DNA from 3 places in the Bordetella genomosp. 7 genome. Region 1 is predicted to be linked to each of the others. Evidence: predicted binding sites of a transcription regulator. Region 1 holds the regulator's gene; each other region holds the start of a gene.

Region 1 (10,181 bases):
AACACCAGCAGGGCCGCCATGGCGCTGCCCAGCCCCACCGCCGCCAATACGCCCTGGTAGCGCTGGGTTGCGAGCACGTGCGCATCCTGCAACATGGCGGCACGCCAGAAGTCGAAACCTTCCACCGCTCGCGCAAAGCGCGCCTCCATGGCGTCGTGCATGACTTGCGCACCCTTCTGGTAGGCCGCCATGTCGCCGCGTTCGAGCATGCCGAACAAAGGCGCGATGCCTTGGCGCAGCAGCGCGCCATGGGCCTGGTCGATCTCCTCGAGGCTGTCCTGCGATCCGGCCGGACGCGGCAGGCCCTTGAAATACTGATATTCGGTTTCGGCGCGATTCATGGACGCGCTGGCGCGCTGCAAGAGGCCCTGGGCTTCGGCGCCCAGGCGGCCCGATGCCGCCGCCTGTTGTCCCCCGCCGGACACAATGCCCGCATAGTGCGCATTGGCTGCGCGCGACAAGCCGGTAACCACGTCTTTATAGCTATTCACCACGCGGGTCAGCGCGTCGCTGACTTCCTGGGCCTGGCGGATGTCCGCCAGCGTGCCATTGCTGATACGCAGCGACAACACGCCCAGCACCGCGCCAATCACCAGCATCAGAGAGAAAAAGCCCAGTACGCCCAGCAGGCTGGTGCGTATCGTTATATTGGCCAGGAACTTGCGCATGATTGATTAGAACCCCCGACTCTACGTCACACGGCGGCAGCCCGCGGCGCCCCTGCAGGGCCGCCGCGCTTAAGAGGCCACCTTCTCCACCAGCGCCATTTCGTCGCTGGTCATCAGTTTCTCGATATCCACCAGGATCAGCATCCGGTCATCCAGCGTACCCAGCCCCGTCAGGTACTCGGTAGACAGCGTTGCGCCGAACTCGGGTGCGGCCCGTACCTGACCCGCGTTGAGCATCAGCACATCCGAAACGCCGTCGACCACGATCCCCACTACGCGATGGTCGAGGTTCAGGATGATGACCACGGTCTGTTCGTTGTATTCGACGCGGCCCAGGTTGAACTTGATGCGCAGGTCCACGATGGGCACGATGATGCCGCGCAGGTTGGTCACTCCCTTGATAAAGGAGGGCACATTCGCAATACGGGTCACCGCATCCGCGTCGTAGCCGCGGATCTCCTGCACTTTCAGGATATCGATGCCGTACTCTTCGTCTCCCAGCGTGAACACCAGGAATTCACTGCCGACGTCTTCGACGCGCGCGGCCTGCGTTTGCGGTTTGGCTGCCATTAAAGGTTCTCCGTCAATTCAGTACGGCGTCGGGTTGCGCCCATTTCTCGCGATTGGCCCGCGCCAGCGCGAACACATCCACAATCAGCGCCACGCTGCCGTCACCCAGGATGGTGGCTGCCGATATCCCCGGCACTTTGCGGTAGTTCGATTCCAGGTTCTTCACCACGACTTGATGCTGGCCCACCAGATGGTCCACCAGCAGCGCAAAGCGGCGGTCCTGCGCCTGCATGATGACCGCGATGGCCTGGGTGGGATCGGCCTGCGCGCCGGCCACGCCGAACACGCGATGCAGCTCTACCAGCGGCAGGTATTCCCCCCGCACCTGCATCACCTGCTCCTCGCCAGCCACCGAGTACATCTGGTCCCTGGTGGGCTGCAACGATTCGGTGACATGGTTCAGCGGCAGGATGAAGGTTTCGTCGCCCACCCGCACCGACATGCCGTCCAGGATGGCCAATGTCAACGGCAATACGATGCGTGTCGTGGTGCCCTTGCCGGGCACGCACGACAATTGCACGTGGCCACCCATGTCCTGGATATTGCGGCGCACCACATCCATGCCCACGCCCCGGCCCGAAATATCAGTGATCTGTTCGGCGGTGGAAAACCCGGGCGCGAAGATCAACTGCCAGACCTCTTCGTCCGGCGTGTTTTCACTGACGGGCAAGCCCTGGGCGATCGCCTTGGCCAGGATTCTCTCGCGGTTCAGGCCCGCACCGTCGTCGCTGACCTCGATCACGATATTGCCCCCATTGTGCTCGGCCGACAGTATCAGCTGCCCTATCGCCGACTTGCCCGCCGCAACGCGCTTCTCCGGGGTCTCGATGCCGTGGTCCAGGCTGTTGCGCACCAGATGGGTCAACGGGTCGATGATGCGCTCGATCAGGCTCTTGTCCAGTTCGGTGGCGCGGCCAAAGGTCTGCAGCTCGATCTGCTTGCCCATCTTGTGGGCGATGTCGCGCACCAGCCGCGGAAACCGACTGAACACGTAATCCATGGGCATCATGCGGATCGACATCACCGCCTCTTGCAGATCGCGCGCGTTGCGCTCGAGCTGCTCCATGCCGTTGAGCAGCCGATCGTGCAGTACCGGGTCCAGGGACGAGGCCGTCTGCGCCAGCATGGCTTGCGTAATGACGAGCTCACCCACCAGGTTGATGATCTGGTCGACCTTCTCCACCCCCACGCGAATGGACGTAGATTCCTTGTCGGCGGGTCCCGCCGCCTGCCCGCGCGCGGGCCTGCTCCCGGCTGCCTGCTGCGGTGCGCCCGCCTCGGGCGACGCCGGCGGCGGCGCCGCGGCAGCCGCGGGCGCCGGCACCGGCGCTGCCGGCTCGGGCACGCCGGGCTTCGATGCCGCAGGCGGGGCTTCGCGGCGCACGTCGAGCTGGTCGGCATTCACGATGAAGCAGCAGACAACCTCGATATCGTCCGGACCGCAGGTCGTCTCCACCCAGACCGTCAGGCCATCATCGTCGCGCTCGTGGGCCAGCACCGTACCCAGATTGCCCATCTCGTGCAGCAGCGATTGCCCATCCTTATCCGAAACGCCGGTAATGCGAACCCGCAACGGCATAGCCTCGCCATCTGCCGCATCGGCCTGCGGCGCAGCCGCGGCAACGGCCGGCGCCTCGGGCGCGCAGACGGGCGGCGGCCCGGCCTGGCCGGCGGCTGCCGCAACCGCCTGGTCCCGCGCGTCGCCATGCTCCTGCCCATCGTCCTGCTCTTGCGCCAGACGCCGCAACACCGCGCAGATCCGTTCGTATACCGCTTCTTCCGGCTCTTCCGAGGCGCGGTAGGCGTCCAGTTGGCTCTTGAGCACGTCTTTCGTTTCCAGAAAAATGTCCACCATGTCTGCGCGCAGCGCCATTTCCCCCCGCCGGATCGCATCCAGCAGGTTCTCAAGCAAATGGGTCGTGCCGGCCAGGTGCTGGAAGCAGCCGAAGGTGGCCGCGCCGCCCTTGATCGAATGCGCAGCCCTGAATATCGCGTTCAACTGTTCGATATCCGGGTTGTCGACATCCAGCATCAACAACAACTGCTCCATCTCGGCAAGCAGCTCATCCGCTTCGTCGAAGAATGTCTCGTAGAACTGACTGAGATCCAGACCGCTGCTCATAGACCGTACGCCTTCCGTTCGAACCCGCTCATGCGCCTGATTGCGCGCCAAGCAGTTCAGATGCCCATTCCACCAGCACGCCGGGGTCCAGCGGCTTGTTCAGCCAGCCGTTGACGCCCAAGTCGCGTGCCGCGCGCTTGCTTTGCCCATCGTCTTCGGTTGTCAGGATCAGCACAGGCAGATCGCGGTAACCCGGATCTGCTCGCAATTCGCGGATCAGTGACAAACCGTCCATTACCGGCATATTCCAGTCGCTGACCAGCATGTCGACACGATGGCTGCGCGCCAGATCCAGGGCCTGCCGGCCGTTGCCGGCCGCAATCACCTGCCAGCCGGCGTCGCTCAATGCGGCCTGGACGATCATGCGCATCGTCGCCGAGTCGTCCGCCACCAGGATTGTTGCTGTCATCACTACCTTGCCGTATCGCCTGCAGGGATACGCGGCGCCAGGGACGAAACGACTTCCCCGGGCCCGCGCAGGCTCAAATCAGCGGCCGCCGCGTCGGCCGCGGCCGCATTTTCCCGCTCAATCTGCTGCTGGGTGCGCCGGTTCAGCACCACCAGGCTGATACGACGGTTAACGGCCGCATACGGGTCATCTTTAACGAGGCTCATGCTGGACGACAGGCCCTGAATGCGCATGAGCTTTCCTTCGGCCATGCCGCCGGCCACCAGCTCCTGGCGCGACGCATTCGCGCGATCGGCCGACAGCTCCCAGTTGCTGTATGCCCGCTCGCCTCGCGCGTACTGGGTCGCGTCCGTATGGCCGGCGATACTTATCTTGTTGGGCAATTCGTTCAACACCGGCCCCAGCTCGCGCAGGATATCGCGCATATACGGCTGCACCTCGGCGCTGCCCGTGGCGAACATCGGGCGGTTCTGATTGTCCACAATCTGGATGCGCAGGCCCTCTGTCGTCATGTCGATCAACAACTGCGGGCGGAAGTTCTTCAGTACGGGGTTCTCTTCCAGCATGGCATCCAGACGGCGCTTCAGGCGTTCCAGCGCGTGCCGGTCCCGCCTCTCGCTATCGGGCAGCACCTGTGACTGGACACGGTCTCCTTCGGCCCTGCGCACATCGCCCTCGTCGCGCAGCGGATCGTGTCCGCCTCCCGGGATCGCACTGGTCTGCGCCGACTGGCTGGGGCCTCCCGTCAACGCTACCCGCAACGGCATGCGGAAATACTCCGCCAGTCCCTTCAGCTCTTCTTTGGGGACGATGGCGATCAGCCACATCACCAGGAAGAAAGCCATCATCGCCGTGATGAAGTCGGCGTACGCGATCTTCCAGCTGCCGCCATGGTGCACGGCCTGTGTCGCACGCTTGCGACGGACCACCACCCGGTGATTGTTCAGCGAACTCATCGGGGCTTCCCGTCAGGCGCGGCCTGTAGCGGCGGTTTTCGCCTGCCGCACATGCTCTTCCAGCTCACCGAACGACGGACGCACCGAAGAGAACAGCACCTTGCGCCCGAACTCCACGGCCAACTGCGGCGGATAGCCGTTCATGCTTGCCAGCAGCGTGACCTTGATGCATTCGAGCACCTTGACCGATTCCGACGTGCGCTGCGCCAGGCGCGCGGCCAGCGGGGCCACGAAACCGTACGCCAGCAACACCCCCAGGAAAGTGCCCACCATGGCTTTCGAGATCAGGTCGCCCAGTACCGCCGGGGGCTGGTCCACCGAGCCCAGCGCCTTGATGACGCCCAGCACCGCCGCCACAATCCCGAATGCCGGCAAAGCATCTGCCACCTGCTGCAGCGAATGGCAAGGCACGTCGCGCTCATGCCGGTAGGTCTCGATTTCCTCGTCCATCAGCGTCTCGATCTCGAACGAGCTCATGTTGCCGCTGATCATGATGCGCAGGTAATCGGTAATGAACTCCATCAGCCGCGCGTCCTGCAGAATGCGGGGATATTCATTGAAAATCGGGCTGGCGTCCGGGTCCTCGATGTGCGACTCGATCGCCATCAGGCCTTCCCGGCGAGCCTTGTTGAGCAACACGTACAGCAGCGCCATCAGCTCCATGTACACCTCTTTGCTGTACGGAGCCCCCTTTATCGCCTGCGGCAGCGACTGCCCTATCAGCGAGAGCGATTTGCGGGTGTTGCCCGCCAGAAAGGCGCCCAGCGCGGCGCCTGCGATCAGGGTCAATTCAAACGGTTGGTACAGGGCCCCCAAGTGCCCACCCAGCGCGACGAAGCTGCCGACCACCGCGACGAGCACCACCGTATAACCAATAACAATCAACACATCGGGCCTCTGCCATCGAGTCTAGAGTTGGCGACAATGATCTCCCGCGCAACCGCGTGCAAAAGCACGGGTTACGGGGAATTTTCGGGGGCTTTTGGACTTATTGAGGCGGCCCGCTCAGGAACGCGGGGCCGCCGCCATGGGCGCGCCTGCGCCCAGCGCGGCGCGGGCCTTTGCGGCAGCCCGGGTCTTGCCGGCCCGCGGCGGCGGGCGGCAGATCGCGCACACGAAGTCCCCCTGGGGATCATGGGCGTGGGCGATGAAATGCCCGCCGCACTGCCGGCAGGCAGAAAGCTGCAGCATGCCGCTATCAAAAAACCTGACCAGCATCCATGCCCGGGTGAAGCTGAGCAACGGTTCGTCGCCCTGCCCGACTCCGGCGTGCTCCAGGTACAGGCGGTAGGCGTCGATGGTGGCGCGGATGCCGCGGCTGGCCGTACGTGCATTCAGGAACGAGTACACGTTGTAGAACAAGGACGAATGGATGTTGGGCAACCAGGTCATGAACCAGTCGACCGAAAACGGCAACATCCCCTTGGGCGGAGAACAACCGCGGATTTCCCGGTACAGGCGCGACAGGCGGTCGTGGCTCAGGCGCGTTTCGGCCTCGAGAACCTGCAGGCGCGCACCCAGCGAGATCATCGCGCTGGCAAGGAGAATGTCGTCCGCTTCCTGCGCAACACTTTTGATAGACATGGCGGCAGACGGCTCAGGAGAGCTGCTCGACCGGCTGCTGGGCCAACAGAATCGTGGCATGGGCCTGTTGCAGCGCCCCGCCCAGCACGTCCTGGGTCAACGCCGACAGCAAGCTGTAGTCGTCGAACCGGAAGCGGCACAGCAAAGAGCTCGAACTGGCCAGCTTGACCAGCTGGGCGGGCGACAGACGCATCAGAATATCGGCCACTTCGTTGCTGAAACCCAGGCGGAACAGTGCTGCCGCATAGTCGTCACGCAGCATCCGCTGAGCCAGCAGCAGGTACGACAAGTTGACTTCCCGGATGTCGGCGAGCAAAGAACTATCTGCTGTGTTCACGCTATGGGCTCCTAGTTAAACAATGGTGTCATTACAAGCAACCGCAACTGGCGTCGGTGTTCCGCAGCCTTGTCACTAACGATACTGAATGTATCTATTGCTACCAATATGCGTGCAATTTATCATGCATATTGTCAATATTTATGACATTTCTCACAAATAAGGCCGTTTAGCTCGAATTTTGCTAAAAAAACACAGTTTAGTTACATTCGCACACGTTGTGTGTTAGTGAAACCTGTAAACAACCCGTCAAAACATTTCTTTTTTGTACAAATGGATCTGCCGGCGTTGCCGACAATCGTCGCTTGGCCTTCGATGTCGACCTATACGCATGCCTTACGCCGATGACAGCCTGGTGCGCTATGCGCCACTGGTACGCAAGCTTGCGCTGCAGATGCTCGCGCGGCTGCCGGCCAGCGTGCAGCTCGACGACCTCATCCAGGCGGGGATGATCGGACTCCTGGACGCGACGCGACGCTACCAGGAAACACCGGACGCCCAATTCGAAACGTACGCCACCGCGCGCATCCGTGGCGCCATGCTGGACGAGCTGCGCAGCCAGGACTGGCTGCCCCGCAGCGTGCGTACCAAAAGCAAGCGCATCGAGGCGGCGATCCAGCGCAAAGAACAAGAACTGATGCGCCCGCCCTCCGAAGGCGAGATTGCCGAGGAACTGGACATTTCGCTGTCCGACTACCAGGCGATGCTCAACGACGCGCGCGGCATCCAGATCATGCATTACGACGAGCTCGGCGCCGGCGATGGCGAGGAACGAGGGTGGCATGAATCCGCCTGCGATCCGTCCACGGACCCGTTGCAGGCCCTGCTTGCGGGCGACTTGCGCCGAGCACTCATCCAGGCGATCGACGCGCTGCCAGAGCGCGAGAAACTCGTGCTGTCGCTGTGCTACGAGCAAGGCCTGAACCTGAAAGAGATAGGCGCGGTGCTGGAAGTCACCGAGGCGCGCGTATGCCAGCTGCGCAGCCAGGCTACCGCCCGCATCCGCGCGCATCTGAAAGCGGGTGCGTGGCAAGCGCTGCCGGCCGAGGCGGGCCTGGCTCAGGTTCTATAGCGTCCGTCAAAAAGCACAGAAAAAAATAGCCGAAGGCCTCGCTTAAGTTGCCGGCAAGCGCGCCGTTACCCAGAGCAGCGGGGCATGCTGCCTCGCGAAGTGGGCGGCCTGGCTGCCCGGTTTGAAGAAGCCTTTCTCTCTTGGGAGCTATTCATGGCTGCTGTTATCAACACCAATTACCTGTCTCTGGTTGCGCAAAACAACCTGACGAAGTCTCAATCGGCCCTGGGTTCGGCCATCGAGCGCCTGTCCTCGGGCCTGCGCATCAACAGCGCCAAGGACGACGCTGCCGGCCTGGCAATCGCCAACCGCTTCACGTCCAACGTCCGCGGCCTGACGCAAGCGGCCCGCAACGCCAACGACGGCATTTCGATCGCTCAAACGACCGAAGGCGCCACCGCCGAAATCACGACCCACCTGCAGCGCATCCGCGAACTGTCGGTGCAAGCCGCCAACGGCACGTACTCGTCGACCGACCTGGCCTCGATGCAAGACGAAGTCGAGCAACGCCTGGCCGACATCGACCGCATCAGCCAGCAAACCGATTTCAACGGCGTGAAGGTCCTGTCCGCCGATCGCAGCCTGACGCTGCAAGTCGGCGCCCGCGACGGCGAAACCATCACCGTCGACCTGAAAGAAATCAGCTCCAGCACGCTGAGCCTGGCCGACTTCAGCATCGCCGGCCCGACCGGCACCGCTTTGCCCTACACGGGCGGCACCGCAGCCGGCGACGTGACGCTGAAATCCACCGATGGCTCGGGCGATCCCGCCGCGGTCAGCGCCGCTGCCGTCACGCTGAAGGACGTGAGCACCGGCACGCTGCAACCTGGCCTCACGGGCGCTCTGGACCTGGTCCAGGACGAGCGCGGCAACTGGTACGTGACCGAAGGCTCGGGCGCGACCCAGGTTTACTACGCTGCCAGCGTGAGCGTAACGGGCGGCACCGGCACCGGCGCATCCGCCGCCCCCACCGCCACGGTGACCTACGATTCGACCAAGGCCCTGGGCACCGCCAGCGACGATCCGATGGCCAAGCTGGACACGGCCCTGAACACGGTCGACACCCTGCGCAGCAACCTGGGCGCGGTGCAGAACCGCCTGGAGTCCACGGTGTCGAACCTGAACAACATCGTGAACAACCTGTCGGCTTCGCGCTCGCGCATCGAAGATGCCGACTACGCGGTCGAAGTGTCCAACATGACGCGTGCCCAGATCCTGCAACAGGCAGGCACCTCGGTCCTGGCCCAGGCCAACCAAGTGCCGCAGACGGTTCTGTCGCTGCTGCGTTAATCGCGAAAGCGGGCCGGTCCGCCAGGCCGGCCTGCCGGATACTCCCGTATCCCCTGGAAAGCCCCTTTTAGAAGGGGCTTTTTTATTCGCGCCCCAAATAGACGGTTTTTTTGTTCGCTCTCCGGCATATTGCCGGCATCGGCCCGGCGGTACCCTGACGCCCTACTTCATTTTGCAAGCCGGCCCATGCCCAGAACCGTCCGCCCGCCCCGCAAGCCTTCCGCCTCCGGCAAAGTCCTTACCATCATGGGGCTGTCCGAACAGCAGGCCATGTCGCGTACGCGCAGCCACCCAGGTGATGTCAACGCCTGGAAAAGCCTGGGCGCGCATTGTGTAGAATCGGGCCGCCTGGCCCAAGGGCGCACCGCCCTTGAACGGGCCCTGGCCATGGCGCCCCGCGATGCGGAAGCCCTGCGCGTGATGGCGGACCTGGAAGTCAAGGCCGGCGCGCTCGAAAATGCCCGTGCGCGGCTCGAAGCCGCCCTGGAAATCGAGCCCGGGCATCAACTCGGACGCATCAAGCTAGCTGAAATCCTGCACCGGCTGGGACGCCACGATGACGCGCTGCAGTGCCTGGATCAGATGGGCAACCCTGATCCGCATCGCGTAGCCTGGCTGTCATGGCGCGGGGTGATCCTGCTCGCGATGCAGCGCTATGACGACGCGCGCAAGGACTTCGAGGCCCAGCTTCAGCTTGCGCCCACCGACTATTCCGCCTGGAATAACCTGGGAAACGTCCACCGGGACACCGGCAACCTGGACGAAGCTGCGCACTGCTATGGCAAAGCGGCGTCTTACAACCAGACAGATCCGCTGCCGCGTTCGAACCGGCTGACTGCCATGCATTACCAGCCGGATGCGACGGTCGAAGACATCCTGCAGGCGTGCAGGGACTGGGGAGCGGTGTTCATGCCGGCCGTGCGCCCCGAGCGGCCGGTGCCGGCAGACCGCACGCCGTCCAGAGTGCTGCGGGTAGGCATGTTCTCGGACGGATTCCGCCAGCATCCTGTCGGCACCATGACGGTTTCCGCGCTTGAGCACCTGGCGGCGCACGGAATCGAGATCTACGCCTACACGACGAACAACTCCGTCGATGCGATTACGCGCCGCTTCATGGCGCTCGCACGCCAGTGGGCGCCGATATATCACCTGGACGACACACAGTTCGCTGCA
Region 2 (10,181 bases), on a different contig from region 1:
GGCGCGCCATCTGGGGAATCGCCAGGTCGCGTGTCGCCGCGTCGTTTTCCAGGATGCGCACCAGCAGTTCATATTTGGTCTCCCGGCCAGCGTCGTCCAGCGGGGGCTTGGGTTCGAGGCCGCGCAGTCGTTCGACACATTCGCAATAGCGTTGGCCCTGCGCCAGCACAGCGCTCCAGTCGCCCGACTGGGCCGACGAGAGCATTGCGTCTGTGAGATCGGCGATCTCCCGGTAAATGTCCAGGATCGATGGGTGCTGGGGGGACGTCATAGAGGTCTCGCGCAGGTGGCGATACGGCCGTGGGAAGCGGCCCTGCGGGTCAGGCCGGCACGGGGCCGGCAGAGGTGTCGGTGGCGGCTTGCCAGGCTTGCGCCAGGTCTGACAGCAGGCGGTCGGCTGTTTCCAGCTGAGCCGCGTCGCCCTTCAAGTTGGCCTGTAGCAGAGCGCGGACGATATAGTCGTACAGATCGGCCAGGTTGGCCGCCATGTCGCCGCCGGCCTCCATGTCCAGGCCCATCTTCAGGCCTTCGTCCACGATGCGGATGGCCTTGGAAATGGCCGCGCCGCGCTCGGCGATGCGGCCCGATTCCAGATGCAGGCGGGCCTGCGCGATGGCTGCCCGTGCGCCATTGAACAACAGGGTGATCAGACGTTCGGGGCTGGCGCTCATGACCTGGGTTTCCAGGCCGATATCGGTGTACGAGCGGGCCGAATATCCGGCAGGGCGGCGTGCGGCGTAGGTCATGGTTGCGGACCCGAAAGGTTACTTGTTGCTGTTGCCGCTGAGCGCGGCAAACTGTTGGGTCAGGTACGTGCTCATGCTGTTCATCTGGGTGACCAGGGCGTCCAGGCGCGTGAACTGGGCTCGATAGATGCTCATCGTCGCCTCGATCGATTCCTTGGTGCTGTCGTACTGGCTCTGCAGGGTGTCCACGGTTTTCTGCAGGCCTTCGCTGCGTGTCTTGATCGATCCGTTTGCGCCCAGGATGCCGTCCGTGGCGGCCTTGAATTTCTCAGCCAGGCCGCCCGTGCCGCTCAGCACGCGCGCCACATCCCCGGGGTTGGCCGCCAGGGCTTCGTCCAGCTTGGCCTGGTCCAGCTGCAGGTTGCCCGAGGTCGGATTGGTGGTCACGCCCAGCTGGGTCAACGTGCGCAGCGCGCCTTCGCTGGTCGCCACGCGCAGCGCCGCGGCCAGCGACGACTGAATCGCGCGCGTGGTGCTGTCGCCGGTGAGCGCGCTTTGCGTCTGTTCTTCGACATCAAATGCCGTCAGGCTGCCGATCGTGGCTTGCAGGCCGTTGTAGGCATCGACGAACCCCTTGACGGCCTTGGACAGGGCCGCAGGGTCGCTCGTGACCGACACGGTGACGAACTCGCCAGGCTCGGTGGTATCCGCGAGTTCCAGCGTGACGCCGTCGATGGCGTCGGCGATGGTGTTCGACTGGCTTTCGACCGCAATGCCATTGATCGTGATAAGCGCGTTTTTCGCTTCCTGCTGCTCGCTCATGGGCGAGGCCGCGCCAGCCTGATAACCCACCACCCCCTGTACGGCGGTGTTGTCCGAGGTGATGCTCTGCACGGCCGCCTTTTCGCCGGTGGCCTTGCTGGTAAGCATGAGGTAGCTTTCGCCGTTGCCGTCGGTAATGATGGTGGCGCGCACGCCCACGTCGTCGCTGCCGTTGATGGCTTTGGCAATCCCGTTCAGGGACGTGTCGGTGCCCAGCTCTACCTTGGCGCTTTCGCCATTCTGCAGAGCGATCTCGATGGCGCCTCCGGAACCCAGCTGCGTGGTGCGGCTTTCCACGGCGCCCGATTTCAACGTCTGGGCGACAGCCAGCTGGCTGATGGCGATCTTATAGTCGCCCGCTACGGCGCCGGCCGCCGTTTTCACGGTCAGGCCATCGCCGCTGACGGTATGCTTGACTGCGCCCAGCGTCGCCGGATCGGCCAATGCCGCAGCCGCCTTCTGTACGGCCTCGACGCCTCCCTGGATCTTGCTGAACGCCGAAATGCGCGATTTATAGCTGTTCTGTTGCGACGTGATGCGGTTCAGGCGCAGTTCTTCGGATGTGCGGAGATTTTTGAGCAGGTCTTCCAGGTTGGTCAGACCCGAACCGACGCCCAATGAGGTAATAGAGGCCATATCGTTCCTTGCGAGCTAGCTGATTGTTTCAAAGCGGCGCGTCATGCGATTGGCCGGGCAAAGGCCGAACGCCTGCCTAATTTGGCGTTTCACGCCGTGGTCTGCACGGCGTTGCCCTGCATCTGCACGATCATCCGGGCGACCCGCAGCAGCGTTTCCGAAGGGATGGTCCGGATGGCTTCGCCGGTTTCCGAATCGACGATGGTGACCACCACCTGGTGCACGTGGGGGTCGATCTCGAACTGCAGCTGGGTTTTCCAGGCGCGCAGCTGGTCATTCAGTTCGTCCAGCACACGCTCCAGGGGCAGTGCAGGCCGGCCAGGATGTGCCGCCGCATCCTGCGCGCCGCCGCTGTCGGCGGACGCGGCTGCCGGCGTGACAGCAATGGCCGGCTCTGCCGGAGCCGGCGGGACAGTCACGGTGGGCAGCGCAACAAGCGCGGGGGCGAGCGGGCTGACAGCCATGTTCACTCCATTGGACCGGCGCGTATGCGCCGCGCGGGGTTATATGGGAAATTCTCAGCTACCATTACGGCACCCCCACGGGGAACTTTAGGCCGCGGCCCCTTTTTTCGGTTTGATTCACCCATGAGCGTCAAGACGGCCCTGCGCGTCATCGAAATCATCGAGACCTACGCCCGCGAACGGCGGCCCCTGCCGCTGTCCGAGCTGGCGCGGTTGCTGGGCGTGCCGGTATCCAGTTGCCTGGCGCTGATCCGCACCCTGTCCCAGCTGGGCTACCTTTACGAAACCGGCCGGCGCCAGGGCTATTACCCCACCGGCCGCCTGCTGGCCATGGCGCAGCGCATCGCGCGCGCCGATCCGGTGCTCGACCGCGTTTATCCCAGCCTGTTGGAACTGCGCGACGCCACCCAGGAAACCATTGTGTTCGGCAAGCTGAGCGAAGCCAGGGTCGTATACCTGGATGTGCTCGATTCCCCGCACACCATCCGTTATGCGCCCGTGGCGGGCGAGTTCCGGGAATTGCACGCCAATTCCCTCGGCAAGGCGCTGATGTCCATGCTGGAGCCGGATGCGCGTCATGCCCTGCTGGGGCGCAGCCCCCTGACGCGCCACAACGAACGCACGCTGACGACCGTACAGGCCCTGGAGGCCGATCTCGAGTTGTCGCGCCAGCGCGGCTGGTTCATGAACCTGGGCGAGTCCATCCCCGACGTATGCGCCATTTCATGGCCCGTGACGCTGTCCGGCGAAATCTACGCCATATCGGTGGGCGGCCCCATCTATCGCATCGAGCCGCAACAGCAAGAGTATGCGCGCATTCTGCGCGCGGCATGCACCGCGCTGGAGCAACGCGGTTGACCCGCGTGCGATACCCGCTGCCGGTCAATACGACTTGGGCAGGCCCAGCACCTTTTCCGCAATGAAGCACATGATCAGTTGCGGACTCACGGGCGCGATGCGCGCAATGTAACTTTCGCGCAGCAGGCGCTCCACGTGATATTCCTTGGCATAGCCCATGCCACCCAGGGTGAGTACGGCGGTCTGGCAGGCGTTGTGGCCGGCTTCTGCGCCCAGGTATTTGGCGCTGTTGGCGTAAGGGCCGCAGGGCAGGCCGGCGTCGTACAGGCTCGCCGCCCGGTACACCATCAGATTTGCGGCTTCCAGCTGCATCCACGCCTGGGCCAGCGGATGCTGCACCCCCTGGTTCTGCCCGATGGGCCGGCCGAATACGGTGCGCTCGCCGGCGTACTGCACCGCGCGGGCCAGCGCCGCCTGCCCGATTCCTACCGCTTCCGCGGCAATCAGGATGCGTTCGGGGTTCAGGCCGTGCAGGATATATTCGAAGCCCCGGCCTTCCTCGCCGATGCGGTCGGCAACCGGAATACGCAGCCCGTCGATGAACAGCATGTTCGAATCGACGGCCTTGCGGCCCATCTTGTCGATTTCGCGGACCTCAACCTTGTTCCGGTCCAGGTCGGTATAGAACAGCGACAGCCCCTCGGTGGGTCTGGATACCTGGGCCAGCGGCGTGGTGCGCGCGAGCAGCAGCATCTTGTGGGCGACCTGCGCGGTCGATATCCATATCTTGCGGCCATGCACCACGTATTGGTCACCCTCGCGGCGAGCCAGCGTCGACAGCCTGGTGGTGTCCAGCCCGGCATCGGGCTCGGTGACGGCGAAACAGGCCTTTTCGCGTCCGGCGATCAGGGGCTCCAGCCAGCGGCGGCGCTGCGCATCGGTGCCGAACACGACAACGGGGTTAAGCCCGAAGATGTTCATGTGCACGGCTGAGGCACCCGCGAACCCTGCGCCCGAGGCCGCAATGGTCTGCATCATGAGCGCGGCTTCGGTCATGCCCAGGCCGGCGCCGCCATACTCCTGCGGCATGGCGATGCCCAGCCAGCCGTCGCTGGCCAGCGCCGCATGGAATTCGTGCGGGAAACCGCCTTCGCGGTCGCGCGTGAGCCAGTAATCGTCGGGAAATCGTTCGCAGACCCGGCTGATCGCATCGCGCAATGTCAGCTGGTCCGAAGAAAACTCAAAATCCATCAGGCAGATCCTTCCAGAGTGGCGCGCGCGGCAATCATGGCGTCGATTTCTTCGTCGGTACAGCCGGCCTCGCGCAGAATTTCGCGGCTGTGCTCGCCCAGCCGTGGCGCGGGCCGGCGGATGGCGAGCGGGGTGCGGGCGTAGCGTCCTAGCGGAGCAGGGGTGCGCAGTCGTCCCTCGCTGGGGTGCTCGACCTGGCGCACGAAATCGGTGGCCTGCAAGTGCGCATCGTCGAGCAGATCGTCGACGGAATACAGGCGCGCCGCCGGAATGTCGACGCGCGCCAGATCGTCCAGCCATTGGCTGGTGGTGCGCGTGCGGATGACTTCCGCCACGAAGGCGTATGCCTCGTCGATATGACAGGCCCGCGCCGTATGCGAGCAGAAACGCGGGTCGTGTTCCAGCTCGGGGCGGCCGATCAGGGTAAAGAAGCGGCGCCAGTGTTTGTCGTTGTAGATCAGCAGGCACAGGTAGCCGTCGGCGGTGGCATAGGGACGCCGATGTGCCGAAAGCAGGCGCGCATAGCCCGTTGGCCCCAGCGGCGGGTCGAACGTCTGGCCGCCCAGGTGGTCGCCCAGCACCATGTGGGCCATGCCTTCGAACATGGGAATCTCCACCGCCTGGCCATGCCCCTGGCCGCGCGCGTGCAGCACGGCCGACACCAGCGCGACCGCCACCTGCAGGCCCACCGCACGATCGGCCAGCGTCAATGGGGCGTAGCGCGGCAGGTCGGCCCCCTGGCGCCGGAACAGGTGGGCAATGCCGGTCTGTCCCTGGATCAGGTCATCGTAGGCGGGCCTGCCGGCATAGGGGCCGGCTTCGCTGAATCCGTAGGCGCCGATATACACAATGCGCGGGTTGCGCGCGGCCACTTCCTCGTACGATAGCCCCAGCCGCGCCATGGCGCGGGGGCGGATGTTATACAGCAGCGCATCGCAGCCTTGCGCCAGCTTCAGGCAGGCCTCGCGCCCGGCGGGCGTTTTCAGGTCCAGCACGATGGACCTCTTGTTGCGGTTCAGGTGCAAGTACAGATGCCCCATGCCGCTGTTGCGCATGGGGCCCACCGCGCGCATGTTGTCGCCCGACGGAGATTCGACCTTGATCACGTCGGCCCCCAGGTCCGCCAGTACCTGCGTGCAGTAGGGGCCCATGACAACGGAACTCAGATCCAGTATGCGTACGCCGGCCAAGGGGCCGGCGGTATCGGCGGATGTAGTCATTGTGGCTGGATACCTGCGTCCTTGATCAACGTACCCCAGAGGTCGAGCTGCTCGGACACGAACGTCGCAAAACTCTCGCGCGTGCCGCTGAAGGCATCAAAACCCAGGCCCGCCAGGCGTTGCCGCACCTGAGGGTCGGACACGATCTGGTTGATCGCCGCATTCAGCCGGGCCACGATTTCCGGAGGCATGCCGGCCGGCCCGAAATAGCCGTTCCAGGAATTCAGGTCGAAGTCTTTTACTCCCGCTTCGCGCATCGAAGGCAGATCGGGCGCGATGCTGCTGCGCTGCGCCGTCGATACCGCCAGCGCGCGCAGTTGCCCCGACTGCACGAACGGCAGGCCGGACGCCAGGTCGGTGAACATGAAGTCCACCTGCCCGCCGACCAGGTCGGTCAGGGCCTGCGGCGTGCCCTTATAGGGCACGTGCAGAATGTCGATGCCGGCGCGGCGGGCCAGCGTGGCGCCGGCCACAATGCCCGTGCTGTTGCCGGTGGCGTAGGTCACCCGCCCGGGGTTCTCGCGGGCATGGCGTATCAATTCCTGCACGCTCTTGTAGGGGCGCTGGGGGTTGACCACCAGCAAAAAGGGCAGGTTGCCGCCACGCGCAATGGGCGTGAAGTCTTTTACCGGGTCGTACGATACGTTCTTCATCAGGAACGGGACGGCCGAGTGCGACGTGTTGGTCGTGACGAACAGCGTGTATCCGTCCGGCTTGGCGCGCGCGACATACTGCGCGGCAATCGTCGCGTTGGCGCCGGGCTTGTTTTCCACCACCACCTGCTGGCCCAGAATGTTGCCCAGTTCGGCGGCAAAAATGCGGCCCACGGCGTCGGTGCCCGAGCCTGCCGGAAAAGGCACCACCAGGCTGATCGGTTTGTCAGGGTAGGCCGCCGGCGCGGGGCCGGCCGCCGCCAGGGCCGCGCCGGCAAGGGCGGCGGCGCGCAACGTGCGTAAAAGCATGGTGAGTCTCCTGATATGGGCGGCGTCTGTCGGCCGCCTGTCTGGCAGGGGCGCGGGGGTCAGGCCGCGCCGGCGGGCGCCGCGTTGCCGCGCATGACGCGGTCGGGCGATTCTTCATAAGGGGGCGCATAAATCACCAGCAAGCGCGCGGGCTGTTCGCTGGTAACGGTGAATACGTGGGGAATATCGGGCGGGAAATAGCAGCAATCGCCGGGCACCATTTCGGCCGACTCGTCGCCAACCTGAGCGCGCGCCGTGCCCGATAGCAGGTAGCACACCTGTTCGATGCCCGGGTGCGAATGAGGCAGCGCGCCTTGTCCCTTTTCTATCACTCCCACAAGCACTTCGAGCTGGCGGGCGCCTACCGTATCGGCGCCGATCAGGCGGCGGTTCAGGGTGCCGGTGTGGTTGGCGGGGTGGTAGCCCGGCACGTCGGACTCGCGCACCAGCCAGCGGGGATAGTCGGGCATACCCAGTCTCCTGTATTCGATACTGTGAATTTATTTTCATGCATGTGAAAACACATGGCAAGTAGATTTTTCCTGATGGCAGGGTCGGCGTGCGGGGTATCGCGGGGGCAGGCCCTGCCTGGCTGCTAAACTGCCGCGTCTGCCATTTATGTGTGTTGTCATGTCTGCCCCCTGTCTCGATGCCACATCTCCGTTGCCGCAGTGGCTGCAGTATCTCGAGTCCATCCATGGCAAGGCCATCGACCTGGGGCTCGATCGAGTCAGGCAGGTGGCCGATCGCCTGGCGCTGCGGCTCGATGCCGTGAAGTTCGTGGTGGGCGGCACCAATGGCAAAGGCTCCACCTGCGCGATGCTCGAATCCATGCTGCTCGCGGCGGGCTACCGGGTCGGCCTGTACACATCGCCGCATCTCATCGATTTCAACGAGCGCGCCCGCATCAACGGGCAATTGGCCAGCGACGCCGAACTTGCCGAACAGTTCGCGGCGGTCGAGGCGGCGCGCGGCGCCGTCACGCTGACTTACTTCGAATTCACCACGCTGGCCATCCTGCGGCTGTTCTCGCAGGCGCGGCTGGATGCGGTGGTGCTCGAAGTCGGCCTGGGCGGGCGACTCGATGCGGTCAATATTGTCGACGCCGACTGTTCCATCATTACCAGCGTCGATATCGACCATACAGACTACCTGGGCGACACGCGCGAACAGATCGGTCTCGAAAAGGCGCACATCTATCGCGCCGGCAAGCCGGCCATCTGCAGCGACCCGCAGCCGCCGCAGTCGCTGATCGACCACGCACAGGCCATCGGCGCCGACCTCTGGCGGTTCGGCCACGATTTCAATTATTCGGGCGACCGCCAGCAATGGGCCTATGGCGGCCGCGGCCAGCGTCGCAACGCGCTTGCCTACCCGGCCTTGCGCGGCGCCAACCAGCTGCTCAACGCCGCGGCAGCGCTGGCGGCGCTCGAAGCCGTGCGCGATCGGCTGCCGGTGCCCCAGCAGGCAGTGCGCGTCGGCCTGCTGCAGGCTTCGCTGCCCGGCCGCTTCCAGATTCTGCCGGGCCAGCCTGCGGTCATCCTGGACGTGGCGCACAACCCGCATGCCGCCGCCGTCCTGGCGCAGAACCTCGACAACATGGGTTTTCACCCCTATACCCATGCGGTGGTGGGCATGCTCAACGACAAGGATATCGATGGGGTGATCGCCAAGCTCGCCAGCCGCATCGATCACTGGTATTGCGCCGCGCTGCCTGGTGCGCGCGGCGGCTCGGGCGAAGCGCTGGCCTCGCATGTCTCGGCCGCCCTCCGGAACGCACCCGCCGCCGACGAGGCCCCCACCGTGCAGACCTATCCAGACCCCGCGGCGGCCTATGCCGCGGCGCGCGCCCGGGCGGGCGAGGGTGATAGAATCGTGGTGTTCGGCTCATTTCTCACCGTTGCCTCGGTTTTGCAGTCGTTGGGCCGCAAACCATAGGTCTCGGGCAGGCGGGGCGCCGGCCTCGCCCAGGTCAAGGAATTCCTGTCCATGGGATTGTTTTCTCGCAAAGATTCCGCCTCGCAGGCATCGCCAACCCGGCCGCGTCCGTCGGTCTCCAGCGAAGCCCAGGCGGCGGAACTCCGTGCGCGCGCCCGGCGCCGGCTGGCGGGCGCCGTCGCTCTGGTGCTGGCCGCCGTCATCGTGCTGCCCATGGTGCTCGACTCCGAGCCCGTGCCCGTGGCCGATGACATTCCCATCCGCATTCCCGACCGCAATACGCCGTATCAGCCCAATGTGTCGCCGCCCGTAGTGGCCGACGCCGGCACCCCCGAGGCCCCGGGGCCGCAGCAGGGGGAATCCTCCGGTGCGCAGCCGTCGGCCGAGCCGCCGGCGCCGCCCGACCTGGCCTCGCAACCTGTCCCGGCCGCGCCGCCGGCTTCTGCGCAGGCGCAACCCGAACAACCGCCGGCAGCCCCGCCTGCGGCGCCGCCCAAGCCGCCTGCCAAACCGCCGCGCGACGACGATGGAGCGCGCGCACTGGCGCTGCTTGAAGGCCGCGCGCCCGAGTCGGCCAGCCAGCCGGCCAGCCGCACCGCCAAAGGCAACTACGTTCTGCAGATAGCCTCGTACAGCAGCCAGGCCGACGCGCAGTCGCGCCGCACCAAACTGCACCAGGCAGGCGTCACCAATGCATTTGTCGAGCAGGCGTCGGTGGGCGGCAAGCAGCAGTACCGCCTGCGTGTCGGGCCGTTCCCCTCGCGCGATGCCGCGCAGGCGGCCCAGGCGCGCCTGCGCACCCTGGGCTACGACAACGGTTTCATTGCCAGCCAGTGACCGGCTTCGACTTCGTCGTCCTGGTCATCCTCGCAGTGTCGGCGCTGCTGGGCCTGGTGCGCGGCCTGCTCAAAGAAGTGCTGTCGCTGCTGGCCTTCGTGCTGGCTTTCGTGGCCGCCATCTGGTGGGGTCCTACCGTGTATGGCTGGCTCGAAACCTATATTGAAACCGCGATGCTGCGCATGGGCGTGGCTTATGCGGCGGTGTTCATCGTGGTGCTGCTGAGCGTAGGGCTGGTCAACATGACCCTGGCCGCGCTTATCCGCACCACGGGGCTCACGCCCGCCGACCATGGCCTGGGAGCCATCTTCGGGTTGGCGCGCGGCCTGCTGTTCGTGCTGGTCCTGGTGGCATTGGGCGGATATACGCCGCTGCCGCAAGAACCCTGGTGGCAGGACGCCATGTTTTCGCATTCGGCCACCGAGGCCGTCAGGCATATCAAGTCATGGCTGCCCCCGTCGCTTGCGACGTGGCTGCCATACTAAGTTTCGTTAAACGGGAAATCACCATGTGTGGAATCATCGGGGTCGTGGGGCGCGGGCCAGTCAACCAGCTGCTCTACGATGG
Region 3 (10,181 bases), on a different contig from region 1:
TCATGTGGCCGACGTAATACGCATTGGCGATGCCGATGTCGCAAATGCCGCCCAGGATATCGCGCGCCACGTCACGGTCGCCGCCAGCCGCCTTGCGGGCCAGGTTGGCTTTCACGCCGCGCAGCCATTGCTCGGTGGCTTCTGCTCCGTCATGGGCGATCATTGCGGCCACCATGCCCGTGTTATAGGGGTGCTGGCCCGAGCGGATGCACACCTTGTTCTTCCATTTCGGGTCGGCCAGGTCTTCATAATGGAAGCTGTCGAGTTCCAGATCATTGGCCGCATACAGCACGCGGTCGCGCAGCGACAGCGTGTACCACTGGCCGTCCGCGCCGCGCAGGTTGGCGGGGATCACCGAATTCAGGGTTTCCGACTTGATGGGCTGGGTGACGCCGCCGTCGACCAGGTCGATCAGGTTGCCGATGTCCACGGTCATCAGCACGTCGGCGGGCGACTGCGCGCCTTCGGCTTTCACACGCTCCAGCAGGCCGTCTTTGACAAACACCGTGTTGACCTTGATGCCGCTTTCTTTAGTGAACGCATCCAGCATCGGCTGGATCAGCTTCGGTTCGCGAGTGGTGTACAGGCTGACTTCGTCAGCAGCCGCCGCGGGCGCGGCGAAGATGCTGCCAGCCACCGCAAGCGCGCCCAGCAGGGGGGTCAAGGAAAGGCGTCGGATCGACATGGAGAGCTCCAGTGCAGGATAAAACGGACACAAAGCGGCATCCGCACGCACGCCGCAGCGCGTCCGTTAACGAAAATGATTATCAAGTAGGTGCGACAATAACAGGAAGCCGTTTGGCGTTCAACTTGAAGACGGCTTGGCGGCCGGACGCCTGATCTCTATCAAAAAGTTATAAAGGCATTACGGATTAATGAGAGCAGTTATCAAGCACTCGCGTTAAAATAGGGATAACCCTTAGCCCGTGCAGCGTCTTTTCTGCAGTACGGAAATCCATCCGGCGTACCTGGTGCGTCGTACCATTTCAGCGACATGGCAGCTTTCAATACCGAGCGCGTACTGAGCGTGCGCCACTGGAACGATACGCTTTTTTCCTTCACCACCACGCGTGACGCGGCCCTGCGGTTCCACAACGGCCATTTCGTCATGATCGGCCTGGAAGTCGAAGGCAAGCCCCTCATGCGTGCCTACAGCATCGCCAGCGCCAACTACGAAGAAAACCTTGAGTTTCTCAGCATCAAGGTCCAGAACGGGCCCCTGACCTCGCGCCTGCAGCACCTGAAAGAAGGCGACACCATCCTGGTCAGCCGCAAACCGGTGGGCACGCTGGTGGTAGACGACCTCAAGCCGGGCAAGCACCTGTTCCTGTTCGGCACCGGCACGGGCCTGGCTCCCTTCATGAGCATCATCAAAGACCCCGACGTCTACGAGCGCTTCGAAAAGGTCGTGCTGGTGCACGGCGTGCGGTGGGTCAGCGAACTGGCCTACGCCGATTTCATCGAAAACGAGCTGCCCAACAACGAATTCTTCGGCGACGTCGTCCGCGAAAAGCTCATTTACTATCCCACGGTCACGCGCGAGCCCTTCCGCAACCAGGGGCGCATCACCGAGCTGCTTGAAAACGGCAAGCTGTGCCAAGACATCGGCCTGCCGCCCATCAATCCCGAGACCGATCGCGCCATGCTTTGCGGCAGCCCGCATATGCTGGCCGACATCAGCGCCATGCTCGATTCGCGCGGCTTCACGGTGTCGCCGGGGGTTGGCGAGCCGGGTGACTACGTGGTCGAACGGGCGTTCGTCGAAAAGTAAGCCGCCCCGCGTCGCCCGGGTACCGCAGCGCAAGCCCTGTCCGTTCCGCGGGCAGGGCTTTTTCGCGTGGGCGTCGGGCATTGCGCGGGTCGGCAACAACCGCCGTTATTGTTACGAAACATAAAATATATGTAGAAAAGCTAAATCTTTGCGAAGCGCGGACGATATACATCATGTCTACGTCGCAGTTGCAATCCTATGTTGATAAATTTCAGCCCCTTCTCGGGGTGGGCCAACTCACATCTCAAGCGCTCGCAGGCCGTGCTGGGGTCGAGTGTGGAAAGGCTATCGTCCGGGCTGAGGATCAATTCGGCCCGCGACGATGCGGCGGGGCTTGCCATCGCCAACCGCATGACAAGCCGGATCAAGGGCAACGCGGCCGCCATGCGCACCGTGTCTGACGCCATCGGTCTCCTGCAGACCGTGGAGGGGGGCGCATCCGACATCAATTCGCTATTGCAGCGCATGCGCGAGCTCACCGTGCAGCACCGCAACGGCTCATTGTCTTTCCAGGATCGGGAGTTTATCCAGACAGAAATCGCGCAGATCCGCGACGAGATCAATCGCATCGGCGCAGAGCTGAACTTTGCGGGGCGAGGCCTGCTCGACGCCGAGCAGTCGCTGCGCTTCCAGCTGTCGAGCGAGGCATCCGATACGCTGGAGTTGAAACTGCAACCGCTGAATACCGATACGTTGGGCGTGAACGCTATCCGGCCTCCGGTGGGGCCGCCGCTGTCAGAGATTACGATCGCCAGCGGTGCCAATGCCGGCACGTGGAAGCTCGAGCTTGAAGGCATCATCAACCGGGACGGGGTGCTGCTGAAACCTGGCGAGGCGGAAGCCGCCTATCACGTGACACCGGGTTCTATCACCATCCACCAGGTCAGGAATCGCGATGGAAGCGCCCGGCCGGGCGAGTACGCAGTCAAGGTGGGCGACGATTACTACCATCGGGCGGAAGGGGCCCTGGTGTTTGACCACGCATCCGGGGTGGCTACGTATCGCGTGCACAATGGCTACCAACAGGCCGACATCGAGGATCCCGCGCGCGGCGTGATCCTGGACGACCAGCCGATCGACAACGTAAAACTGGGCTGGGATAAAGACGGCAACTACGTGAAGTACCTCGAATGGCAGGGGCACTTCGTGGAATACGATCCGCTGGCGGGCCGGCTCAACAACAAGTTCTACCTGAGTGGCCCGAATGCGAACACGATCGAACTGATGCAGCCGGATTCGCTGGCGCAGATCGACGCCGCCATCGCGCAGGTAGACGGGTATCGCACCTATCTGGGCGCGACTCAGAATCGGCTCGAATCTGTGCTCGAGGGCCTGTCGACGTCGCAGCTGGCCTTGAATTCGGCCCGATCGCGTATCGAAGATGCCGACTATGCCGTGGAAACGTCCAATATGATACGGAGCCAGATTGTGCAGCAGGCTGTGCAGGCCGTGCTGGCCCAGGCCAACCAGATTCCGCAGACAGTGCTCAGCCTGCTGCGCGGATAAGTCCGTGTGGCAGGCTGGAAACCTCAGGTAGGCGCACTGAGGGCTGCTACGCCGTCATGCTCCGGGCGCCGACAGGCAGGCAGCCTCTTTATCGGACAGCGGATTGGCCTTCAGCCATGCCTGCGTTTCTTCATCCCCGGCGCGCTTGAGCGCCGCCATGATCGAATCAGACGGTTGTGTGGCGAGCGTCATTTTGTTTTCCCGCATGCGCGCATAGTTGGCTTCAATGCGCTGTTCGACGCCAGCCCATGACGTGGCGGAGACTTTCTTCGCCGCTTCGCTCAGAATCGCCTGGTCGCCGGCGCCTAGCTCGTCCCAGGTCTTTTTATTGATGATGGTGTAGCTCAGCGGTATCGAATAGCTTACGGCGGTGAAATGGGGCAGGTGGTTCCACAGGTTGCGACCCGCGCCGCCGTCGCCCGAGGTCAGCACTGCGTTGACCTCGCCGGCAGCCAGTTTGTCGGCCAGCGCGGAATAAGGCATCTGCACGCTTTGCGCGCCCACTCTCTCGAACACGGACTTGCTGGTGGCGTCGTAGGTGCGGATCTTCAAGGCCTTGATGTCGGCTTCGCTTTGCAGCGGCTGCACCGACCAGATCCCCGAAGGCGGCCAGGGCGTCACATACAGCAAGTGCGCGCCCAGCGCCTGCGCGCGCTGTTCCAGCGCGGGGCGGGCGCATTCATACAGAGTGCGGGCCTGCTTGAAATCCCTGGCGGCGAAGGGCAGGGACGACAGCAGGAACAGCGTATCCTTGTTGCCCAGTACCCCGCCGAACAGCGTCGCCATCTGGGTTTTGCCGTCGATCACCGCCGCCACCTGCGCATCCCCTTTGTAAGGGTTCTGCTTTTCCTGGCGTGTCTCAATGACGATCCCGCCCGCCGACGCTTTTTTGACCAGATCGGCGAATTGCAGGTCGGCCGAGGCGGTGATCGACGTGGCCGGATACTCGTTGATCAGTTCAAGACGGGTCTGGGCTGTGGCCTGCGTGGCCATGCAGGCACCGGCCAGCATGGCGGCCGCGATCGCGCAGCGATGGGCCGAATGATTGGAAAGCTGCATCTGTGTTTCCCCTTGCGCGGTATATCCGCCCGTCGGTTTTAGCACCGAGGCCGGACCGCGGGTACCAGGGGGAAACACGGACTGCTGCGGGTCATTCCGGCTGTATGCCGGCCTTCTTGATAATGTCGCCCCACTTCTGCGACTCGTTGCGCTGGAACTGCGCCAGCTCCTGGGGCGTGGACGTGGCGGGGGTGGTGCCCGTCGATTTGTAGAAATGCTGCGCCGCCTGCCGCTGCGTGGCTTTGATCAGCAAGTCATTCAGCTTGGTGACCACGGCCTGCGGCGTGCCGGCCGGCACATAGGCGCCGAACCAGTAGCCCATCTCGTAGCCGGGCACGCCGGCCTCGGCGATGGTGGGCAGGTTGGGCGCCAGCGGCGACCGTTCGCTACCGGTAAAGCCCAGCCCCCGCAGCTTGCCGGCTTCGACCTGCGGCAGGCCAGTGGCGCTGTCCGTGATCATCATGTCGATCTGCCCGCCCAGCAGATCGGTAATCGCCAGCGGATTGCTTTTGTACGGCACGTGCAGCAGCTTCACGTCGGCCATCTGCTGCAGCAGTTCTCCGGCGATACGGCTGCTAGAACTGCCGCTGCCGAAACTCAGCTTGCCCGGAGACTTCCTGGCCAACGCCAGGAAGTCCGACACGCTCTTGGCCTCGGAGGACGGGTTGACCACCATAAATTGCCCACCCTTGCCCAACAGCGTCACGGGGGAAAAGTCCTTTACCGGGTCGTAGGGCAGGCTTTTGTAAAGATGTTCGTTGGCCGCATGCGTGGTGTTCGTCGTAATCAGCACCGTATAACCGTCGGGCGCGGCGCGCGCCGCTGTCTGCGCCCCGATCATGGCGCTGGCGCCCGGCTTGTTCTCGATCACTACCGATTGGCCTGTCTGTTCGGCCACGCCTTGGCCGATGGCCCGGCCCAGCTGATCCGTGGCGCTGCCCGCAGTAAACGGAACAATGAACGTGATGGGCTTGGCGGGAAAGTCCTGCGCGGCGGCTGCAACCATGGGCAGGCTGGCGAGCAGGGCGGCAAGTGATCGTAGCGGAGTGGTGCGCATGAATGTCTCCTGTAGTTGTACACCGCACTATAGGCAGGGGCGCTTAATAAGTTAAATCGAAAATTAAGATAAATTCATCCAGCAGGCCGATCAATTCATGGGGCAGGGATGGCTACGTATCCGCTGGCCAAGCCGCTTTCGGCAGGTGCATGCGGCGATTTCGTGCGCAATGGGCAGGAACTTCTGTCTTTCGCAATTGCCTATTGATGAGTAAACTCCAATAGTGCAGTGTGTCTAACCGACTGACCCAAGGATACGGTCCATGAGCAAGCAGATCATCCATACCGACGAAGCGCCTGCCGCCGTCGGCCCGTACTCGCAAGCGATTGCCGTTACCGGCACCAAGACGGTGTATTTGTCCGGCCAGATCGGGCTCGAGCCAGGCACCGGCGACCTGGTGTCCGAAAACTTCGAGGCCCAGGTACGCCAGGCGTTTGCCAATATGCAGGCCGTCATCAAAGAAGCGGGCGGCACATTGGACAATATCGTCAAGCTGACGCTGTTCCTTACCGACCTGAACAAGTTCACCGCCGCCAACGCCATCATGGCCGAGATCATTCCGCAGCCGTTTCCTGCGCGCTCGACCATTGGCGTGGCCAGCCTGCCCAAGGGCGCGCAGTTCGAAGTCGAGGCCATCCTGGTTCTGTAGGCTGCGCGCACGCGCAGCAGCCAGGCGCCGTCATGCCGGCCACCGCCGCAGCCCGCAAATCCGCTGGCGCTTCTGCCGCCGGAACATCGCTCACGGACGTGCAGCGCAAGCTGCACAGCCTGGGCCTGGTGACTGCTGACGACTGTATTCTGCATTTGCCGCTGCGCTACGAAGACGAAACGCGCATCGCGCCGATCGCATCGCTGCGCCCGGGCGAACCCGCCCAGGTCGAAGGCGAGATCCTGCGCAGCGAAATCCTGTACCGGCCGCGCCGCCAGTTGACGGCCGTCATGGCCGACGAAACGGGCGAATTGCAGTTGCGCTGGCTGAACTTTTACCCCAGCCAGCAAAAGCAGGTGGCCGCCGGGCGTCGCCTGCGCGCGCGAGGCGAGGTTCGCGGCGGCCTGTTCGGCCGTGAAATGGTGCATCCGCGCCTGACCGCCGCCGACACGCCGCTGCCCCAGGCCCTGACGCCGGTCTACCCCAGCACCGACGGGCTGTCGCAGCCGTCATTGCGCAAAGCCATCACGCAGGCGCTGCAGCAAGCCAATCTGGACGACACCTTGCCCGCGGAGGCGCTCGAACGCTACGAGCTGATGCCGTTTGCGCCTGCCATTCGCCTGTTGCATGCGCCGCCGCCGGGGGTTTCCGAAGACGATCTCGTCGAACGCGGCCACCCGGCCTGGCGTCGCATCAAGTTCGACGAGCTGCTGGCCCAGCAGTTATCGTTGGCGGCTGCGCGCGCGGCGCGCCGTTCGATTCGCGCCACTCCGTTGCCGCACCGGGACGAGCCGGGGGGGCTGGTGCAGCGCCTTTACCAGGCCTTGCCGTTTCGGCTGACCGGAGCTCAGCAAAGAGTCGTGCAGGAGATCTCCGGCGATCTGTCCCGGTCGCATCCGATGCACCGTCTGCTTCAGGGCGACGTGGGCAGCGGCAAGACAGTCGTTGCCGCGCTTGCTGCGGCCCAGGCTATTGCCTGCGGGGCACAGGTGGCGCTGATGGCTCCCACAGAAATTCTGGCCGAGCAGCATTTTCGCAAGCTGGTTTCGTGGTTGCAGCCGCTGGGCGTAAATGTGGCCTGGCTAAGCGGCAGCCTCAGCGCCAAGGCTCGTCGCCAGGCCGCCGCCAGTGCGGCCGATGGCAGCGTGCAGTTGGTGGTCGGCACGCAGGCGCTCATCCAGGACCACGTCGAATTCCACAACCTGGGGCTGTCCATTGTCGATGAGCAACACCGTTTCGGGGTCGGGCAGCGGCTGGCGCTGACGCGCAAGGGCGAAGCGCCCGAGGGGCGCACTGTTCCTCACCAGCTCAACATGAGCGCCACGCCTATTCCGCGCACGTTGGCGATGACCTTCTTCGCGGACCTGGACGTCTCGGTTATCGACGAACTGCCGCCGGGCCGCACGCCGGTGGTGACCAAACTGGTCTCCGACGCACGCCGCGACGAGGTCGTCGCGCATGTAGCCGGCGCGGTGCGCGAAGGCCGGCAAGCCTATTGGGTGTGCCCGCTGGTCGAAGAAAGCGAGGCGCTGCAACTGCAAACGGCGGTAGACACCTACGAGGCCATGCGCGCGGAACTGCCCGATCTGCGGCTGGGCCTGGTGCATGGACGCTTGCCGCAAGCCGACAAGGCGGCCGTCATGCAGGCGTTTCGCGATGGCGACATCGACCTGCTGGTGGCGACCACGGTCATCGAGGTCGGGGTAGACGTTCCCAATGCGTCGCTGATGGTCATCGAACATGCCGAACGCTTCGGCCTGGCCCAGTTGCACCAGCTGCGCGGACGGGTAGGGCGGGGCAGCGCCGAATCGGTATGCGTGCTGCTGTACCAGACGCCGTTGTCACAAGTGGCGCGGCAACGTCTGCGAGCCATGTTCGAAACGTCGGACGGCTTCGAGATAGCCCGCCGCGACCTTGAACTGCGCGGCCCTGGCGAATTCCTGGGCACCCGGCAATCGGGCATGGCTTTGTTGCGTTTCGCCGACCTGGAATCCGACATCGGCATTGCAGAGCAGGCGCGCGAGGCGGCGGCCTGGCTAAGGGCCGAACATCCCGCCGTGGCCGAGGCACACCTGGCGCGCTGGATGCGCGGCCGTGAAGACTTCCTGCGCACATGAAAGCCGTTTTATTTTCCGTCACCCACCGCCGACCGTGGCAAGGTACGCACCAACATGACTCTGACCGAACTTAAATACATCGTCGCGGTCGCTCGCGAACGCCACTTCGGCCGCGCGGCCGAGGCATGTTTCGTCAGCCAGCCCACCTTATCGGTGGCCATACGCAAGCTCGAAGATGAACTGGGGGTCACCTTGTTCGAACGGGGCGGCTCCGAGGTGGGCGTTACCGCCATCGGGCAGCGCATCGTGACGCAGGCGCAGAAAGTGCTGGAAGAAAGCGCCAGCATCAAGGAAATCGCCCGCCAGGGCCACGATCCGCTGGCGGGGCCGTTGCGTGTCGGGGTCATCCACACCATCGGCCCGTACCTGCTGCCGCGCCTGGTGCCCATGCAGATTGCGCGCACGCCGCAGATGCCGCTGCTGCTGCAGGAAAACTTCACCTTGCGCCTGGTAGAGCTGCTGCGCCAGGGCGAGATCGACTGTGCCATCATGGCCTTGCCGCTACCTGAGGCCGGCCTGGTCACCCAGCCGCTGTATGACGAACCGTTCGTGGTGGCCGTGCCGCGCGACCACGAATGGGCCGACCGCAAGGCCGTCAGTTCAGAAGACCTGAAGCAGCAGACCATGCTGTTGCTCGGGTCCGGACACTGTTTTCGCGACCAGGTGCTGGAAGTATGCCCCGAGCTGTCGCGCTTTTCGGCGGCCAGCGACGGCATCCAGCGTACGTTCGAAGGCTCTTCGCTCGAGACCATCCGACATATGGTGGCAGCCGGCATCGGCGTAACGGTGTTGCCGGTGACAGCGATACCGGAAGCCCAACCTCGCGCCCTGCTGAAATACCTGTCTTTCGAAGGGCAGCCGCCCGAGCGTCGGGTGGTGCTGGCCTGGCGCCGCAGCTTTCCCAGGCTGGCCGCCATCGAGGCCCTTGCCCAGGCGGTTTACGAATGCGGCCTGCCGGGGGTCAAAATGCTTGATAAAGAGGCCGTGGCCACTTAGGTTGATCGATGACCTGCCAACACTGCCTGCGATCACTCATTCGTTAGTCTACGGTGGTATTCTTGTTCAGTCGTTGTCCCAATAAAGGAGCTTTACATGGCCAAGTCTTCCAAAGCCGCCGGCACTGCTGCGGTGCGCATCAACATCGGCATTTCCGATAAAGACCGTACTGCTGTCGCCGCCGAACTTTCCAAGGTACTTGCCGACAGCTACACCCTGTATCTGATGACGCACAACTTCCACTGGAACGTCACGGGTCCGCTGTTCAACACGCTGCACCAGATGTTCATGACCCAGTATTCCGAAGAATGGGCTGCGCTGGACGACATCGCCGAACGCATCCGCGCCCTGGGCGTACATGCCCCCGGCACGTACCGCGAGTTCTCCAAGCTTTCTTCCATCGCCGAGCCGGCCAACGTGCCCGACGCCCTGGAAATGGTGCGTTTGCTGGTCAAGGGTAACGAAGCCGTCTCCAAGACGGCGCGCGCGGCCTTCGAGAAAGCCGATGCCGCCAACGACCAGCCCACCGCCGACCTGCTGACCCAGCGTATGGACATCCACGAGAAAAACGCCTGGATGCTGCGCAGCCTGCTCGAATAACCCCTCTGCGCTCTGGTATTGGTGCCGGCTTCCCCTGGGGAAGCCGGTGTCGTTTCAGCCCCGCTTCACCAGCGGCCGCGGGCCGCTTGTGTAAGCAATCGCACGGTGTCGACCTTTATGACTACGCCACAGGCGCCCGCATGCGTCCTGATCACGGGCGCTACGGGCGGTATAGGCAGCGCCCTGGCCCTGGAGTACGCTCGCGCCGGCACCCGGACGCTGGTTCTGCATGGCCGCAATCGCATACAACTGGACAAGCTTGCTCAGGAATGCGCGGCGCTGGGCGCCCGTACAGTGCTGCATGCGCAAGACATCCGCGATCACGACGCCCTTATGCAGTGGCTGGCCGACATCAGCGCGACCATGGCCCCCGATCTTGTCATTGCCAACGCTGGCGTCAACATTAACACCGGGCCCGAAGGGCAG

What was found. The regulator FliA, encoded in region 1, starts transcription of late flagellar genes. The targets are predictions, from matches to a motif close to CTAAAGTTTNNNNNNNNNNNGCCGNTA.
Region 2: CAL18_RS05920 (flagellar protein FlaG) is a predicted target of FliA. The motif match lies at 2,673-2,699, and genes of this name have one in related genera.
Region 3: CAL18_RS06295 (flagellin) is a predicted target of FliA. The motif match lies at 1,912-1,938, and genes of this name have one in related genera.

The regions. Positions count from the first base shown of each region.
Region 1 covers NZ_NEVI01000015.1:210-10,390, forward strand. The annotation lists partial or broken gene CAL18_RS09225 (Tar ligand binding domain-containing protein) at 1-668, opposite strand, end outside; gene cheW (chemotaxis protein CheW) at 738-1,238, opposite strand; gene cheA (chemotaxis protein CheA) at 1,252-3,360, opposite strand; gene CAL18_RS09240 (response regulator) at 3,389-3,769, opposite strand; gene motB (flagellar motor protein MotB) at 3,772-4,725, opposite strand; gene motA (flagellar motor stator protein MotA) at 4,738-5,613, opposite strand; gene flhC (flagellar transcriptional regulator FlhC) at 5,731-6,309, opposite strand; gene flhD (flagellar transcriptional regulator FlhD) at 6,323-6,646, opposite strand; gene CAL18_RS09265 (RNA polymerase sigma factor FliA) at 6,978-7,718, shown strand; gene CAL18_RS09270 (FliC/FljB family flagellin) at 7,872-9,008, shown strand; gene CAL18_RS09275 (TDP-N-acetylfucosamine:lipid II N-acetylfucosaminyltransferase) at 9,195-10,181, shown strand, end outside.
Region 2 covers NZ_NEVI01000012.1:14,161-24,341, forward strand. The annotation lists gene CAL18_RS05905 (flagellar protein FliT) at 1-271, opposite strand, end outside; gene fliS (flagellar export chaperone FliS) at 321-746, opposite strand; gene fliD (flagellar filament capping protein FliD) at 765-2,144, opposite strand; gene CAL18_RS05920 (flagellar protein FlaG) at 2,234-2,608, opposite strand; gene CAL18_RS05925 (IclR family transcriptional regulator) at 2,732-3,466, shown strand; gene CAL18_RS05930 (acyl-CoA dehydrogenase family protein) at 3,491-4,657, opposite strand; gene CAL18_RS05935 (CaiB/BaiF CoA transferase family protein) at 4,657-5,877, opposite strand; gene CAL18_RS05940 (Bug family tripartite tricarboxylate transporter substrate binding protein) at 5,874-6,839, opposite strand; gene CAL18_RS05945 (cupin domain-containing protein) at 6,899-7,309, opposite strand; gene folC (bifunctional tetrahydrofolate synthase/dihydrofolate synthase) at 7,470-8,777, shown strand; gene CAL18_RS05955 (SPOR domain-containing protein) at 8,829-9,614, shown strand; gene CAL18_RS05960 (CvpA family protein) at 9,611-10,099, shown strand; gene purF (amidophosphoribosyltransferase) at 10,123-10,181, shown strand, end outside.
Region 3 covers NZ_NEVI01000012.1:102,777-112,957, forward strand. The annotation lists gene CAL18_RS06285 (Fe(3+) ABC transporter substrate-binding protein) at 1-685, opposite strand, end outside; gene CAL18_RS06290 (ferredoxin--NADP reductase) at 995-1,771, shown strand; gene CAL18_RS06295 (flagellin) at 1,970-3,277, shown strand; gene dctP (TRAP transporter substrate-binding protein DctP) at 3,332-4,336, opposite strand; gene CAL18_RS06305 (Bug family tripartite tricarboxylate transporter substrate binding protein) at 4,428-5,393, opposite strand; gene CAL18_RS06310 (Rid family detoxifying hydrolase) at 5,656-6,042, shown strand; gene recG (ATP-dependent DNA helicase RecG) at 6,075-8,159, shown strand; gene CAL18_RS06320 (LysR substrate-binding domain-containing protein) at 8,214-9,155, shown strand; gene CAL18_RS06325 (Dps family protein) at 9,252-9,755, shown strand; gene CAL18_RS06330 (SDR family NAD(P)-dependent oxidoreductase) at 9,873-10,181, shown strand, end outside.